One region of the Marinobacter sp. ANT_B65 genome, then DNA from elsewhere that is predicted to be linked to it. Evidence: predicted binding sites of a transcription regulator. Region 1 holds the regulator's gene; the other holds the start of a gene.

Evidence for each region. The regulator FliA, encoded in region 1, starts transcription of late flagellar genes. The targets are predictions, from matches to a motif close to CTAAAGTTTNNNNNNNNNNNGCCGNTAA.
Region 2: a site for FliA is predicted at 5,773-5,800, ahead of CPA50_RS07830 (methyl-accepting chemotaxis protein). Genes of this name have one in related genera too.

The regions. Positions count from the first base shown of each region.
Region 1 covers NZ_NXGV01000001.1:1,010,841-1,019,661, reverse strand. Annotated here, with positions in the region: gene CPA50_RS04810 (protein-glutamate methylesterase/protein-glutamine glutaminase) at 1-684, opposite strand, end outside; gene CPA50_RS04805 (chemotaxis protein CheA) at 724-2,838, opposite strand; gene CPA50_RS04800 (protein phosphatase CheZ) at 2,856-3,641, opposite strand; gene cheY (chemotaxis response regulator CheY) at 3,662-4,045, opposite strand; gene CPA50_RS04790 (RNA polymerase sigma factor FliA) at 4,207-4,950, opposite strand; gene CPA50_RS04785 (MinD/ParA family protein) at 4,980-5,792, opposite strand; gene flhF (flagellar biosynthesis protein FlhF) at 5,865-7,184, opposite strand; gene flhA (flagellar biosynthesis protein FlhA) at 7,245-8,821, opposite strand, start outside.
Region 2 covers NZ_NXGV01000001.1:1,676,656-1,685,476, reverse strand. Annotated here, with positions in the region: gene ccoG (cytochrome c oxidase accessory protein CcoG) at 1-1,099, shown strand, start outside; gene CPA50_RS07855 (LysR family transcriptional regulator) at 1,158-2,039, opposite strand; gene CPA50_RS07850 (alcohol dehydrogenase family protein) at 2,200-3,309, shown strand; gene CPA50_RS07845 (hypothetical protein) at 3,329-4,021, shown strand; gene CPA50_RS07840 (LysR substrate-binding domain-containing protein) at 4,308-4,724, shown strand; gene CPA50_RS07835 (hypothetical protein) at 4,984-5,736, shown strand; gene CPA50_RS07830 (methyl-accepting chemotaxis protein) at 5,923-7,590, shown strand; partial or broken gene CPA50_RS07825 (MFS transporter) at 7,631-8,201, opposite strand.

The DNA.
Region 1 (8,821 bases):
CGCGGGCATATGTTGCACCAACACAATTGGTGAAGGAAACGCCGCCGGCAATGCCGCCAGCACGCGCTGGAGTGCAACCGGGCCTCCGGTAGAGGTTCCGATCCCGACAACAGCATAGTGGCGCGCCGGGCCTTTTCGGGAAGGACGTGCGGGCTGCGGGGATTGCTCCTGGCGGCTCGGAACAGCAGGTTTTGGCACTGGCCCGGGAGCCGGAGCAGCAGTCTTTGCAGCCGGCTTTACAGATTCCCGGGAGCGCGTTGGCGCAGGCATAACACGACCTACAGGCCGGCTACGTGCAACATCCAACACGCGATCAATCAGTATTTTCTGTAGTTGACTGCCATCCCGGGCAATTTCTTCAAAGTTCTTGGGCAGAAAATCCACGGCACCGGCTTCGAGCGCGTCCAGCGTAACTCTGGCACCTTCATATGTCAGAGAAGAAAACATCAACACAGGTACCGGATGCGTCTTCATAATCTCGCGCACGGCCGAAATACCGTCCATCACCGGCATCTCGTAATCCATCGTAATGACATCCGGACGCAGCGATTCGGCCAGTTCTACGCCTTCACGGCCATTGGAAGCAACACCCACCACGCGGATTTGCCCGGACGCAGTCAGTATCGCCGTCAGCCGTTTGCGGAAGAACCCTGAATCATCAACGACCAGGACAGAAACTGTCATCCATGTCTCCTACCAAAACCTTTTGTTCCGACGGAATGCTCAGCTGTAATGCTGCAGCAGGCTGGGTACATCAATAATGAGCGCAATGCGGCCATCGCCGGTAATTGTTGCGCCAGCCATACCCGGTGTGCCCTGAAGCCCACGCCCAAGAGGCTTGATAACCACCTCTTCCTGGCCCACCAGTTGATCAACAACAAAACCAACCTGCCGGGTACCCATGGCCACGATCACTACATGCCCGTTTTCAGGATCAACATTGCCTGCCGAACCTTTCACCAGCCAGCGTTTTATATGAAACAGGGGGAATACCTTATCGCGCACAACGATACATTCCCGGCCATCAACTATGTTGGTGCGACTCAGGTTCAGGTGGAAAATTTCCACTACATTCACCAGAGGCAGGGCAAAGGACTGATCACCAAGCATAATCATCAGCGTTGGCATGATCGCCAGCGTCAGAGGTACTTTGATAATAATGCGTGAGCCTTTGCCCAATTCTGAAACAATACTGAGCTGGCCGTTGAGCTGACCGATCTTGGTCTTGACCACGTCCATACCAACACCACGACCGGAAACGTCAGAAATCTGTTCTTTGGTGGAGAAACCTGCTGCAAAAATCAGGTTAAAGCACTCGGTTTCTGTCAGGCGGTCAGCAGCATCCTGGTCGTAGATTCCTTTTTCTACTGCTTTGCGTCGCAGTACTTCAGGATCCATTCCGGCGCCATCGTCATCAATGGAAAGAAGAATATGATCACCTTCCTGCTCCGCAGAAAGGGTGACTGTACCCTGCCTTGGCTTGCCGGCTTTTTCGCGCACATCCGGAGCTTCAATACCGTGATCCACCGAGTTCCGGACCAGGTGAACAAGCGGGTCAGAAAGGGCTTCGACGAGATTTTTGTCGAGATCCGTATCCTCACCGTGCATGACCAGATTCACTTCTTTTTTCATGCTGCGCGCAAGATCGCGAACAACACGAGGGAAGCGACCGAACACTTTCTTGATAGGCTGCATCCGGGTTTGCATTACAGCCGCCTGAAGATCGGTAGTCACAACATCAAGGCTGGAGACTGCCTTGTGCATATGCTCGTCTTCACTTGCAGAACCCAGGCGCTGCAACCGGTTACGCACCAGCACCAGCTCTCCTACCATATTCATGATATCGTCCAGACGTTTGGTATCAACGCGGACGGTGGTTTCTGCTACCGGAGCCTGCTCCCTTGGGGAAGCCGCCGGGGTATCTTTCCTGGCCGGAACTTTCTTGGCCGGCACAGGGATATCCGGCTGGGAGTCACTCCTGTCCTTCTCAGTACCTGCTTTAGCGGGTTCAGCTTTTTCCTGAGCAGGCCCGGCTGGCTTTTTGCCGGAGTTGCCGGTTGTCGGGCTGCCACCCTTGCCATGGAGTTCGTCCAGGAGCTTTTCAAATTCGTCGTCGCTGATCAGCCCACTACCGCTGTCTGTTCCCGGGTTACCCGCAGCCGGAGCGTCGGCCTCTGCTTCGGGAGCCGACTGAGCGACAAAATTACCCTTACCGTGAAGTTCATCCAGTAAAGCTTCAAATTCGTCATCTGTTATGTCATCGCCAGCTTCATCACTTTTGCCAGCCGGCAGTTTGCTGTCAGTCACGGGACTGGGCGTATCCGCCTGCAAAGCATCCAGCAGCTGTTCAAACTCATCGTCAGTGATGTCACCACCATCAGAGGAAGCTGCCGGGAGGCCTTCCTGTTCAGAGCCTGGCTCCTGGCCGGCGCTCTGCGCAGTAGCATCCTGAGGCAAAGCCAGAGCGTCCAGTGCAGCAATCAGTTCAACAGGTGCGAACGTCAGCTCTTCGCGATTGCGGACTTGCTCAAACATGGCATTAACGTGATCCAGGACTTCCAGGACCACATCCATAAGTTCCGAATCCACCTTCCGCTTATGGTTGCGCAGAATATCGAAAACGTTCTCTGCCGAGTGGCAACAATTGACCAGAGCATCAAGCTGAAGAAAGCCTGCACCACCCTTGACGGTATGAAACCCACGAAAGATGGCGTTGAGAAGATCGCTGTCATCAGGGTGTTGCTCAAGATCGACAAGTTGTTCAGACAACTTTTCGAGAATCTCTCCGGCCTCTACAAGAAAGTCCTGCAGGATCTCATCATCGGCATCAAACGCCATGGGTTACCCTCATATATTCAGAAACCGAGACTGGACAACAGGTCATCTACGTCGTTTTGTCCCGAGACTACATCTTCACGCTCTTCAGCCTTCATCTGAGGCCCCACACCCTGCTCAGCAGACACTTCTTCATTGTCAATCTGATGCACAGTACCAGTGAGCTGATCAACATGGCTGGCCATAACCACCAGGCTGAGCATCTGTTCTTCCACGTCTTTGACCAGTGTCGTTACGCGCTGGATGACCTGTCCGGTCAGGTCCTGGAAATCCTGTGCCAACAGAATTTCCGAAAGACTGCTATAGATGGTGTCTGCGTCCTTGGTCAGGCTCACAAAAAAATTATCAATCCGGCCATACAGCTCACGAAACTCTGCCGGTTGCATCTCACGACGGCGCAGGCGTTGCCATTCCTCCCGCAAAGCAGAGGCTTCGTCACGTACTGCGTTTGCAACTGGCATACTTTCTTCAACCAGATCCATGGTGCGGTTGGCAGCCTGGCCAGTCATCTGAACCACGTAAGCGAGCCGGTCTGAGGCGTCTGTCATCATCGACAGAACTTCTTTCTGTTCGGCACTGCGTGGATCTATTTGAAAATTGCGGATTGATTCATGAAGCGTACGGGTCAGCCGGCCAACTTCCCGATACAGACTCTGATCCCGGACCTCGCCTAATTCATTAATCAGAACCATGGCACGGGCATAATCCCCGCTTTCAATGCTCTGATTGAGTTCCGCCGCTTGATGTCGAAGCTTTTCAGTTACTTCCGGCTCGAGACCGCGGTGGATCTTTTTGTTATCGCTCATACGATCCATCCAATCTCTGCTTACTGGATTCGTTCAAAGATCTTCTCAATTTTTTCTTTGAGAACGGCTGCGGTGAAAGGCTTTACAACATACCCATTAACGCCGGCCTGGGCAGCAGCCACAATCTGGTCGCGCTTGGCTTCAGCCGTCACCATCAGAACAGGGAGGGTCTTCAGGCTGTCATCCGCACGTACCGCTTTAAGCAGGTCAAAGCCAGACATTCCAGGCATATTCCAGTCTGTCACCAGAAAATCGTACTTGCCGCTTTTCAGCATGGGCAGAGCAGTGTTGCCGTCATCCGCTTCATCCGTATTTGTAAAGCCCAGATCACGGAGCAGGTTCTTGATAATCCGTCGCATTGTGGAGAAATCGTCCACAATGAGAATCTTCATGTTCTTGTCCAAAGGGACCTCCAGTTAATAAGACCCGGAATTCGTTTTGACCTTTGCGCTCAAAGTGTTGCAGGCCGCTGATTTAACCATCTATTGTCTGATCTTTATCACGGTTGTAAAGCACCGGTTACCAAATACTACACTCAAGCACGATCCGGACACCTAAGCCGGGCCTAACTGCCATCTTCATGGCGCCATTCCGAGAGCCTGCCACGCAGCCTCAACGCCGCCTGACTGTGAATCTGGCTGACTCTGCTTTCACTGACACCCAGCACAGCGCCAATTTCCTTGAGATTCAGTTCCTCCTGGTAATACAGGCTCAGAACCAGCTTTTCACGCTCCGGAAGCTGCTCAATGGCCGCGGCCAGACTGCTCCGGAAAGAATCTGAAGCCAGCCCGTCCAGAGGATTATCTCTGGTCTCTGTTTCTTCTATCGGCAGGTCTCCGGATTCATTGAGCTCATCAAGGCTAAAAAGTCGGCCACTGCTCGCATCGGACAAAGTAGAGTGGTATTCAGAAAGCTCCATACCGAGTTCTTCGGCAACCTCCGCGTCCTGGGCCTCGCGCCCCATACGGTTTTCAACTGTCCTGATTGCCTGGCTAACCCGGCGGGCATTCCGGTGGACCGAGCGGGGCACCCAGTCACCTTTACGGATCTCATCCACCATAGAACCGCGAATGCGTATACCGGCATATGTCTCGAAGGTAGCGCCTTTGGTGGAACTATAGCGTTGGGCAGCCTCCAGCAATCCAATCATGCCGGCCTGCATAAGGTCGTCCAGCTGCACAGAGGCCGGCAGCCGGGCAAGTAGATGAAGAGCTATTTTCTTGACCAGGGGCGCATGCGCCTCAATCAGTTCTGAGGAACTCTTTACGCCACTCTGGTTATAGATTCCCAGATTTTTCGTCAATGTCATGTATCCGGTATTGTTTGACGGGATCCGTTTCAGACTTCGACGAGCCGCTCCACAAAAAACTCCAGATGTCCCCGGGGAGATGAAGGTAGAGGCCAGCTCTCAACTTTGTCAGCCAGCGCCTTGATCGCGAGCGAGGCTTTAGCCCGGGGATAAGCGTCCAGCACGGCTTTCTGGCGCTGAACCGCTTTCTTCACGGCTTCGTCGTAAGGCACCATACCTACATATTGTAATGCCACATCCAGAAAGCGTTCAGTAACCCGGGTCAGTTTTTCGAACAAATGACGACCTTCCTGCTCGCTGCTCACCTGATTGGCAAGAATGCGAAACCGGTTAGTGGCGTAGTCACGATTCATCAGCTTGATCAGAGCATAAGCATCAGTGATGGATGTCGGCTCATCGCAAACCACCAGCAGCAACTCCTGGGAAGCCCGAAGAAAGCTTACAACCGCCTCGGAAATACCTGCTGCCGTGTCCACAATAAGCACATCAATCTGATCACCCAGCTCGCTGAAAGCATTAATCAGGCCTGCATGTTCCAGAGGGCTGAGCTGGGTCATGCGTTGAGTGCCGGAAGATGCCGGAACGATCTTGATACCGCCCGGGCCGTCAACCAGCACGTCTTTAAGATCGCACTCGCCCGACAGCACATCCTGCAGATTACGGTTAGCCGTAATCCCGAGCAGCACATCGATATTGCCCAGACCAAGGTCAGCATCCAGCAGAACCACACGCCTGCCCTTCTGGGCCAAAGCGATGCCCAGATTAACCGACACATTACTCTTACCGACGCCGCCCTTGCCGCCGGAAACTGCGATCACCTGTACCGGATGTGCTCTGCTCATACTATTTGTTATCTCTCGCAACGTTTAGCCGGATATGATTCACAGCTATACAAAACTCGGATTATCAGGGTTTCATGCCGTTTCGCGTGGGCGATCCGCACCTGACGGTAGCTCTGCTGCAGCCTGTTGCTGAAGCGTTTTGAGGCGCTCGACAGCCAGCCGCACAAGCGGAACAGCTTCAGCATGATGCAGGTCTCCGGGGATTTTTTGCCCGTTTGTGTAATAGGCCACCGGCAACCCGGTTTCCATCACAAAGCCAAGAGATTCACCCAGAGTCAAAGCCTCGTCAATTTTTGTCATCACACAACCCGTTAGATTTGCCATCTTATAGCAATGCCATACGGATTTCATAATACGCGGCTGGCTGGTTGCGGAAACTACGAGGTGGGTACGCACCTTGTGGTGACTACGGGCCAGCTCCGTCAGCTGTTCCTGATAACCTTTGTCGGAGCTGGTCAGCCCCGCAGTATCAATCAGCACTAGATGGCGATCCGAAAGCTCGTCAAGAATATCATCCAGGGTATGGCTTTCGTCCACGACCCGAACCGGCACATTCAGAATCCGGCCAAATACAAAAAGCTGCTCATGGGCAGCAACCCGGTAACGATCTGTGGTGACAAGGGCCAAAGAGTCAGCTCCATGTTTCAGCACATAACGGGCAGCAAGTTTCCCGATCGTGGTGGTTTTCCCGGAGCCCGTGGGGCCGACCAATGCATAAACGCCGCCCTCATCCAGCCACTCCTGTGCGGGTGTACGCACACCGGCAACAAGCATTTTCAAAGCCTGCTTCCAGCCGTCATCCAGTTTTCCGCCTTTGTGTCGACGAGAGAGAGAGCCGGCCAGATCCGGGCTCAGGCCGAACTCCTGCAACCGTTCAGCAAGCCGTTGCTGGACTGCGTTAACGCCAGTCTTTTCCGGTTCACCACGAGAGCCGCTCATCAGATCCCGTAGCGAACTGATTTCGGCACGCATACTGGCCAGCTCACCGGAATAATCTGTACTGCTGCCGGCGCTCGCGACGACGGGCTCCTCAAAGCCTTCGTTCTTTGCCTCATGCAGTCCAGAAAACGAAGCTTCTGCATAGCCCTGGCTGCGCACAGCCCGTTTTTCGCGAACATCCTGAATACGCGTACGGGACCGGCTTAGCTCATCTTCCAGCTTACGGTGCTTTTCTGCCTGCATTTCGGCAAGCCGGGCACCGTTGGTAGCCTCACTGGCTTTTTCGCCAAGACTCTGGCGCGCCATATTTTCGTCGTAATCCAGCGCAGAGACAATTTCAACGCCCCCGTCTACCCGCCGGTTAGAAAGGATGACAGCATCTGGCCCCATCTGCTCACTGATCTGTTTCAGCGCTTCAGCCATGCTTTTGGCAAAAAAACGTTTCACTTTCATATTAGTGCATCCTCCACCGGCAACGCTGTTTTGGCGTTATCCGTTCTTTCATCCGTGTGCTTACTGGCCCACGGACGCCACGATCGTAATTTGCTTGTTATCCGGTATTTCCTGATACGAAAGCACATGCAGGCGCTCCACACCGTAACTTGCAAACCTGGCAAGTACTGGCCTCAGCGGGCCGGATACCAGCAGAATGGCGGGTTTACCCAGCATTTCCTGCCGCTGCACACTATCTTTCAGAGAACGCTGCAGCTTCTCCACCATATTCGGCTCCAGAACCATGCCTATATCTTCCTGACCGCCAGTTTGTTGACTCTGTTGAACAGACTTTAGCAATAACTGTTCCAGATCCGGATCCAGCGTAATCACCGGTATCTCCTGATCGTTGCCACAGATGCTCTGAACGATCATCCGACGCAGGGCCTGACGCGCTACTGTAGTCAGCAACTTCGGGTCCTGGCTCTTCGGATGCACGTTTACAATAGACTCGGCAATGGAGCGCATATCACGTATGGGCACCTCTTCTTTAAGAAGATTCTGAAGCACTTTCAACAAAAGACTGATGGATACCGTCGTCGGCACCAACTCTTCAGCCAGCTTGGGTGAAGCTTTTTCCAGCTGATCCAGCCATTTCTGAACTTCTTCGTGCCCCAGCAGTTCGTGGGCATGCTTTTGCAGAACCTGATTCAGATGCGTCGCAACTACCGTACTGGCATCAACCACCGTATAGCCAAGGGTCTGGGCCTGATCTTTCTTCTCCGGCTCAATCCAGGTCGCATCCAGACCAAAGGCCGGATCTTTACCTTCTACCCCTTCGATTTTCCCGAATACCTGACCGGGATCGATCGCAAGTTCCCGGTCGGGGTGTATTTCCGCCTCGGCTATGGTCACTCCCATCAGGGTGATGCGATACACATTTGGCATGAGATCCAGGTTGTCACGAATGTGCACCGACGGCATCAGGAACCCCATATCCTGCGACAGTTTTTTACGGACACCCTTGATACGGCTAAGCAACTGACCACCCTGGGACTTGTCGACCAGAGGTATCAGACGGTAGCCAACTTCCAGCCCGACAACATCCACCGTTGCCACATCGTCCCAACCCAGTTCCCGGGTTTCTCCCGGCGCGGGTAACTGGCGCCCCTGATCGCCGCCAGCATCACCGCCCAGCGGCATGTCACGCCCTCCCTGACCAGGAACGACGCCAGCGCCACCACGACCGGGGAATGCACCACCCTCTTCTATAACCTGCCGGTCTTTCTTCCAGATAAACCAGGCTCCCGCGGCCGCAAGGCTCCCCAGCCCCAGAAACGCCACATGGGGCATGCCCGGAATCAGTCCCAGCATGAGAAGAATACCCGCTGCTATCGCCAGGGCCTTGGGTGCATTGAACATCTGCTGAAGAATCTGCCCCCCCATATCCTGACTGGACGTTACCCGGGTAACCATGATTGCCGCAGAGGTAGAAAGCAGAAGTGACGGGATCTGGGCGACAAGACCGTCACCAATGGTAAGCAGCGCATAGCGCTCCATGGCGAGACCGAAATCCAGACCATGCTGGACCATACCAATGGCCACACCGCCAATAATATTGATTGCCAGGATCAACAGACCTGCAACCGCATCACCTT
Region 2 (8,821 bases), 670 kb from region 1:
TACCGTTCTTGCCGGCAGGGTCTGGTGCGGATATGCCTGCCCACAAAGTGTCTGGATGTGGGTTTTTCTATGGGCCGAAAAGCTGGCAGAGGGCGACCGTCGCCAACGCATGAAGCTGGATGACGCAGCGTTCAGCCAGGAAAAAGCCGTTCGGCGTTTGCTGAAGCATTGTCTCTGGCTGTTAATCAGTGCTGCGACTGCAGTGACCTTCGTTGGGTATTTCACCCCGATCCGGGATTTGGTTCCGGATCTGCTGTCGCTAGAACTTTCAGGGGGAGTATTTTTCTGGGTGTTTTTCTTCACCGCGGCTACCTACGTGAATGCCGGCTGGTTCCGTGAAAAAGTCTGTTTCCACATGTGCCCTTATGGTCGTTTTCAATCCTCCATGGTCGATAATGACTCATTGGTGGTGGCGTATGATGCTGGCCGTGGCGATCCTCGTGGCAGCAGGCGCAAGGACGCAGATCCTGCTGCTATGGGGCTGGGTGATTGCATAGACTGTGAAATGTGTGTCCAGGTATGTCCGACAGGCATCGATATCCGGGATGGCCTGCAAATGGAGTGTATTGGCTGTGCCGCATGTATCGACGCGTGTGACTCGATTATGGACAAAATGGGATACCAAAAGGGTCTTGTTCGCTACGCCAGTGATAATGAACTGAATAATGGTATGAAGAATCTTATCAGGCCTCGCCTTGTTGCCTACTTCTTCATTCTTGTAACCATGATTGGCCTGTTTTCCTGGGTTTTGATGACGCGACCTTTAATGTCGCTGGAGATCGAAAGAGACAGGGGGCTTTTCCGGTATAACGGCTCGGGAAATATTGAAAACAGTTACCTGCTCAGTCTAACCAATAAGGCAACTGAAATGAGATCTGCCTTTATCAGGGTCTCTGGTGCCGGGGGCATCAACATGTCCGGGCTGGATGAAGTGAAGCTAAGAGCCGGAGAGAAACGGGAAATCCCGATCATTCTTGAAAAGGCTCCGGCAAGCCTCCAGGGTGAGGTTACCAATATTACCTTTGAAGTAAGCACATCAGCGGAACCAGAGAAGCGGGTCGCCGCACCTACCACGTTTTTAGGGCCGGTCTTTCGGTGAAGGAGACGTCGTTCGCGGCCAAAGGATACTTTTCGTTTCCACGGACAGCTTGATAGGTTCAGGCCCCGGCCGCTGCTCGATCATGAGATGGACGCGCGGCGGCCAGTATGCACTCCTGGAGAGGTTCATGAAAACCGGGGTTCAATGTGCCTGCGTTGATGATATTCATGGTCAATTGCCGCTGCCCCGGCAACTGATCAAGCTGAACCGGGCGCACTTTGGAGGATATCACTGAGGACTCTGGCAGCAGCGCAATGGCCATCCCTGATTCCACCGCCGAGTAGAGATTCGCCACGTCAGAGCTTGTCAAAACCGGGTCATAGTCCAGGCCGGACTGTTTCAAATCGGATGCTGCCAGGTCCCGGAGTGCACAGTCGCTCTCCAGAAAGGCAACGGGCAACCTGGCTTCTGCATTGATTTGAAGGCCAACCGAGGCATACCAGCACAAGGCTTCAGACCACAGACTTTTTTCCGGAGTGAATTGTGGCTCACCCGTGACGATCGCAATGTCCAGTTCGCCGGTGGTTATCATCTCCCGGAGCTTACGACTGCGACCGCAGGTAATTCGTGGCACCAGCTCAGGGAAGGCGTCCCGAATCCGCGGAATAAACTGTTTCAGAAACGTCTGGGCGTAATCTGTGGGTATTCCAAAATGTACCGGCCCTCTAAGAGGCTCCAGACTAAGTGCACTGAGGGTCTCGTTGTTCAGGCGCAGCAGTCTCTCGATGTAACCCAGCAGAATCTTTCCAGGCTCGGTGAGCCGGATGCCCTGGTTACTGCGTTCCAGGAGCCTGTGGCCCAGATGCTCTTCCAGACGTTTGATCTGCATGCTGACAGCAGCCTGGGATCGATAAAGACGACTTGAGGCTTCTTTGAAGCCGCCTGCTTCCACAACCACAGCGAAGGTATTTAGCAGTTCCAGGTCCAATAAGGGTTTCATTGGGGGCAACCTCAGCTGGTGATTCACAAAACCTGAACAACGCTATCATTAATATTCGTTTGATTGAACCACTTCCGGATTCTATGATTCATGGCAGTCGTTGGTACTGGCTATTAATTGATCAGGCCAATGGGTTCTGAATGAGCGAGGAGATGACACCATGAACAACACCGATATTCCGGAGTTTATGTCAGCAGTGGTTCTGAGCGGCCACGGCGGCTTCGATAAACTTGAGTACCGGGAAGACATTGAGGTGCCCAAGGCCGGGGCCGGTGAGGTGCTGATCAGGGTCGGTGCGAGCGCGATTAACAATACGGACATCAACACTCGTACAGGCTGGTATTCCAAGGGTGTTACAGCAGGAACGGAGGAGGGCGCTGCCAGCGGGTTCGCGTCAGCCAGTCAGGACGATGGCAGTTGGTCTGGCAAGGCCCTGAATTTTCCTCTTATTCAGGGCGCTGATGTATGTGGAACCATAGTTGCGGTAGGTGAGGGTGTTGATGTTGGCCGGACTGGCGAACGGGTGCTCGTACGCCCCATGCAGCAGGCGCCTGACACTCCATCCTCCTACAATCTGATTACCTTTGGTTCCGAATGCAATGGCGGCTACGCCGAATATGCTGTTGCACGGTCCAGTGAAGTTTTTGCGGTAAACAGCATACTCAGCGATGCAGAACTCGCATCTTTCCCCTGCGCTTATTCTACCGCTGAAGGCATGCTGGAAAAATCTGGCCTGAAATCCGGGGAACGGATATTGATCACCGGCGCATCCGGAGGCGTCGGGTCAGCGGCTATTCAACTGGCCAGGCGTCGGGGCGCTGAAGTGATCGCCGTATGTGGTGAATCAAAATTCTTCGAGGTCCGGCAGTTCGGCGCGGATCAGGTTATTGCGCGGGGCCAGTCACTGCTGGATGTTCTGGAAAAAGAAAGCGTACAGGTGGTGGCAGATCTGGTTGCAGGCCCGCAGTGGCCTGACTTGCTGGAGATACTTGCCAGAGGCGGCCGCTATGTGGCTTCCGGGGCAATCGCCGGACCGATTGTAGAGCTGGATGTGCGTACCTTATACCTGAAAGACCTGAGCCTGTTCGGTTCCACCTGGCAGCCCAGGAGCGTGTTCGAAAACCTCATTGGCTACATCGAGCGAAACGAAATCCGGCCAGTTGTGGCAAAAACTTATGGTCTGCGTGATGTGGTGCAGGCCCAGAAAGATTTCATGGCCAAGCGGTTTTCCGGCAAGCTGGCGATCGAAATCAGTAAAAGAAACTGTTAACTACCATAAGGACATTGGTATGAAGCCAATAATTTCAATCTGCGCTCCACTTGTTGTTTCAGCTTTTGGCTTGTCTGGGTGCCAAGCTGGAAATGTTAATGTCGATGAAGAAATACAGGAATCACGTTGGTTTAATGTGAGCGTATTTGAAAAAATAGATTCTATTGGTGATAGTTATCATGACCTGGTTTTCGATATATCGTATTCAGATGTTGATGGTAATAGGATTGAAGTTAATGACTGTTTGGAAGTGGCGTCATTAGGGGATGGTAAAATATCTGAAAGAGAGTTTTCTCGTTGGGATTTGCTTAAAACTGACTGCGAAGCAGCAATGCGATTTTATAATTCACCAGAAACCGCTATCAGTTTCTGGCCTTCGAAGTTAGATTTTTCGCTACTAAAAAAATTCCCCTCCACATCTATTCCATATATGGGAGGGCAAAGCTTGGATGGCCTTACAGGTGATTTGGCTTCGTATGAATCAGGTTTGACGCTGATAGAATCAGGGGGGCACAGCGTTAAAGTTTCGTATGATGAAATGCTAGTAAATTATGTAGAGGTCGCACGAGGGGACTTCAATCGAGATGGGTATCAGGACTTATTTGTGCGTATGGATTGGTATATTGAGGGTGCCCTTGGTAGTGGTAACGACTGGATAGTATTAACCAAGCTCTCGCCCAATGCCGAACCGATGATGTTATGGCGAAAATAGGGCGAGCAGGAGATTAACCCGATTATGGAACCGACTGTCTCAGTCGGTTCTGTTTTTGCCAAACCAGCCCTGAAAACGGATTGATGCGGAGATTCGGGATATAGCTCAAGGTAACCGCATGAGAAGGCTCGTTGTGGGGCCAAAAATCTGGACGACCACAGAAAGTGCTAAATTTCCGTAGCCACGAATCAATAGGTTACAGTACGAATTCAACAAAAAGTGCTAAACGAATTGAAAGTGAATTCTAGAATAGGGCATTCATTCAGGTTTCCACACAAAGTGCTAAATTCCTCGTTCCCCTGTATACCTGAAGAAATGGGGAAGTCCGCAGCACCCGGACGACCTGCATGCCCACCAGCTGATTGCCTTCAAATCCCAGACCTCTGTGGCACTGCTCGGCCCGAAGGGGGAAAAAGCCCAGGTGGAGCACCGCAGTTCCCAGAACCGGCTGATCATCGACGATGGCCTGAGCTACAAGATTGCCACCATGGAGGGGGCGGGGATTGGTTTGCATGGCCTGTGGAGTGTTCACCGGGAACTGGCAGCGGGGACTCTGGTTCAGGTGCTACCAGACTATCGGATGGAAGCTGAGCCGGCGTTGTGGCTGGTGTACCCCAAATCCAATGTACTGACCGCAAAGGTGCGGGCGTTTATTGATTTTCTGGTGGAGAGGATAGGCCGGCGGCCTCCATGGCTTCGATAATCGGTGTTGATCATGCGGTTCTCTTTATACCCCCCCCCTTTTGTCAAAAGTTCCCTCGCCTTGGTCTGGAGAGGACGCTTTATGTATGGCGTGGGAGACAGGGCAGTGATTTGGTGGGAACTGCGAAGGAACGAAATATCACACTGGATGATGGACACTATACGGTAAAGGAATTATTAAACCTCTCGACAGCGCACAATAATACCCCGAAAACCACCTCTTGAGAGGTAAAACAGAGAAGCTGTAGGAGGGTGAAAGGGTGAGTGAGAGCGATTGCACGACATTGGGTAGTTTTGATCTGCAATCCGGTCAGGCGGTGAGTGTTTCCGGGAGGAAGTGGTACAAGCCGGTCATCTGTATCGATACAAATGCCAGCGGCGAGAAGCGGTCAATCAAAACCTATCGTTACCAGCAGGGCCCCTTGGGTCAATATTTTCGACTGCTCGCCTCACACGAATATCGAATGCTTACGCAGGTACAGGGGGTGGCGTTCACGCCTCAGCGGGTTAAACGTGAAGCTGCGTGTTCAAATACCATAAGTTATGGATATGTGGACGGGGTCCCTATTAAAGAACAATTCCGGAAGGGTGATATTCCGGATGGATTTTTCTTTCGGCTCTACCAAGCTGTAAGCGAGCTGCATGATAAAGGGATTGCTCATATGGACGTGGGAAACTCCGGCAATATTCTGGTGTCGCCAGACGGCAAACCTATGCTGATTGATTTTGGTTCTTCGGTGGCGCTGAAGTGGCTCCCCTCTATTACCCGAGCCTGGGCGCGGAAAAGAGATCTTCTGGGGGTCCTGAAGCTTTGGCGCCGATACGATGACGAGACCATGCCTGAAGTACTACGGCAATATTACGAGCGCTATTACAGGAAAAATATTTACACGCCAAAGCGCTTCTTTAAGGCTTGTAAGCGTTACTGGTTGAGTGATGGCGAAGAAATGAGCGAGCTTGGAGCCATTGTGGGGGTATTTTTTGTGCTTTGGTTTTTGACTACCATTGTCTAACCACAGAATTAATCTTGGTAAATGACCATAGCCCAGCTGAAATTTGCCCGGCTGTGGCCGTCGGTTGTTCCGAGAGCAAGTTAACATACAAATACATTTTAATAGTTGTTACACGCCAGAATTAAAAATATTCTTTCCGCTCTGACTACTGACGCCATGGAGTCGGCGAAACTTTAAGGAAATGATATGCCTGTCTCCATCCGCAGCAGACTGCTTCTCCTGGCGCTGCTTCCAGTTCTTACGCTTGCGACTATTCTCTTTTTCTCTTTTACCCAGCAAACCCGAAACCTGGTAGATCAGCAGATGGGATCTGTGGGGGAAGACGTCACTGAGCTAAAACGTGTCGAGCTTCAGCGGCTGATGGATATGTCCTACAGTTCGATTGCTCATATATACGAGAACGGTGGTTCGCTTGAGGAGGCCATACCGATTCTGAAGAATCTCAAGTATGGCGATAGTGGCTATGTTTTCGGCTATACCGAGACAGGAGACAGGGTTGTTCTCGGTCAGTCTGATAAAGGTCTTGGCGAGAACTTCTGGGATTTGCAGGACAAAAAAGGCAACTACCTGGTCCGTGAGATTGTCCAAAGCGCTAAAAGTGGTGATGGATATTTCATCTATTGGTTCCCTAAACCTGGCGAAACTGAATCAGCTCCAAAGGCATCCTATAGCATCCATCTGGATCGCTGGAATCTTGTTATTGGTACCGGCTTCTATTTCGATGATGTTGATGCGGTTCTGGCTGAAATTGAGAAAGAAGGAGAGTCCGCCCTTGAGAGTGCTCAGTTTGTGTTCGTATCCATCGCCTTGTTCGCAGTGATCGGTGCTGCAATCATTGGGCTGATAATAAGTCGAACCATCAGCTCTCCGATCGCGAAAATTTCCAGTTCTGTAGCAGACCTGTCCAAAGGGGATGCAGACCTTACTGCTCGTATAAGCGTTAACGATAGATTTGAGATTGGTGCTCTGGCAGGACACTTCAACCGATTCCTTGAACTCCTTGAAGATTTGATCAGAGACGTAAAGACGAACGCTGAACTTACCCGTGAGAATGCAGAATCTATCGCCACCCACTCGAAAACTATGGGATTGCTGGTACATGACCAGGACGCAGAAACCGAACAGGTGGCTACAGCTGTTACTGAAATGACCTCTGCTGCTAATGAAATCTCATCCAATGCTTCTTCTGCGGCGATGGCGGCATCGGATGCTGACAAACAGGCAATGACGTCCAAGCAAACCGTTTCCGATGGCGCCGCAGAAATGAACGCTCTGGCAAATGACATTGCTTCCGCTGCATATGAAGTAGAAGAGTTAGGTGCAGGTGTCGGCAACATCAACTCTGTGGTTGAGGTAATCAAAGGTGTTGCCGAGCAAACTAATTTGTTGGCCCTGAATGCTGCTATTGAGGCTGCCCGTGCAGGAGATCATGGCCGTGGTTTTGCGGTGGTCGCAGACGAAGTGCGGGGGCTCGCTCAAAAAACCCAGAAGAGTACTGAAGAAATTGCCGACATGATCAGTCAACTGGATACGAAAGCGAAAGCAGCCGTTGAATCTATCCGGAAATCGAACGAACGAAGTGGTAAAGCGCTATCAAAGAATACGGAAGTAGTTGATGCCATTGATCGTATTGTTTCTGCCATCGGTGAAATTACGCAAATGAATGAGCAGATTGCCGCTGCCTCGGAAGAGCAGTCGAGTGTCTGCGAGGATATCACCGAGCGCTTGGTGACTATCTCTGACAAATCCAAGGAAACCAGTGAAAAAGGGCGTGAGACCTCGGTGTCAGCTGATACGCTTCTCGACAATGCCAATGGCCTGTCCAGTATGGTGAGCCGATTCAGGATCTCCTGAATCGGCCAGTTCCTGTGGACGATCAAACAATCAACCGGGTTCAGGCCGTAGCCGGTTCGCGGTTATCCAGTGTTGAAGAAATCCGGGTCAGGAGCAGGGCGCTCAGTACAATAACCCCACCAATCCAGGGCGTGTTCATCAGCCCCATATCTTCGACCACGTGTCCACCGAGCCAGGCGCCGCCGGCAATGCCGATGTTGAAGGCCGCGATGTTTAATCCGGATGCAACGTCAACGGAATGGGGCGTAAACCGTTCGGCGAGCTGGACGACATATACCTGAAGGCCAGGTACGTTGCCGAAGGCAAAGGCGCCCCAAACAAGCAGGGTGATGACTGCGGCAATTGGATTGTAGGCCGTGAAGGTGAGCACAAAGAGGATGGCGGCCAGGCCACCGAAAATGATGTAGAGCGCCCTGGTCGGCCCTAAGCGGTCAGCGAGCCGGCCGCCCCAGATATTGCCGGTGGCCACAGAGATGCCGTAAACAAGCAGCAGCAGGCCTACCATGCCAGACGCAAATCCGCTGACATCCTCCAGAATCGGCGTCAGGTAGGTAAACGCTGAAGGTACCGCCGTAGCCGACGGCGGTCATGGCGTACACCAGAAGCAGTCGCTCGGCATCGGGGCTTTGATCTCCAGCGCTTGGCACATCGGAAACGGGTTTATGAAAGCGCAAAGCTCCGGAATCCACAGCGTTGGCCTGGAAATACCCGGAACGGGGAAGTCACCGGTTCGGTATCGCTCAACCCTGGCAAATTGCAGGAAGTTGAGCTTAATAAATTAGCTGCTTAGGTGCAGCTATTTGGACAACTGGGTTGAAAATCGCCGAAATCATCAAGGGTATTTTTTCGTTTCCGGGTGGTCGCCGCTTTCATTTCAGTGATCCAAATGGCAATGAATATGCCGTTTGGTCAGAACTAAATGTATAACCGTCGCAGGTAGGGCGATGTATTTTCCATTGCGGCTTCGCCTTCACCCTGCAAAGCCCAGTGGGAGGGTACGTTAGGGGGTTAACCCCTGGATGACGTATGCCATAGATTAAAATGTTACACAATTGCGTGGAAAGCAGGTGTTTTCTTGGGTAAGCTTCTGTTTCTATACAGTTATATTGGATTGTCCAGGGTGGTTGCGGCGTCAAAACGAAACAACCACAGCTCTGCAGTCACAGGGATAGAAGCCTTTTCTTACTATCTTCTTGGAACTCCTCGTTGCGATAGTTCTCGTAGTTCGGAA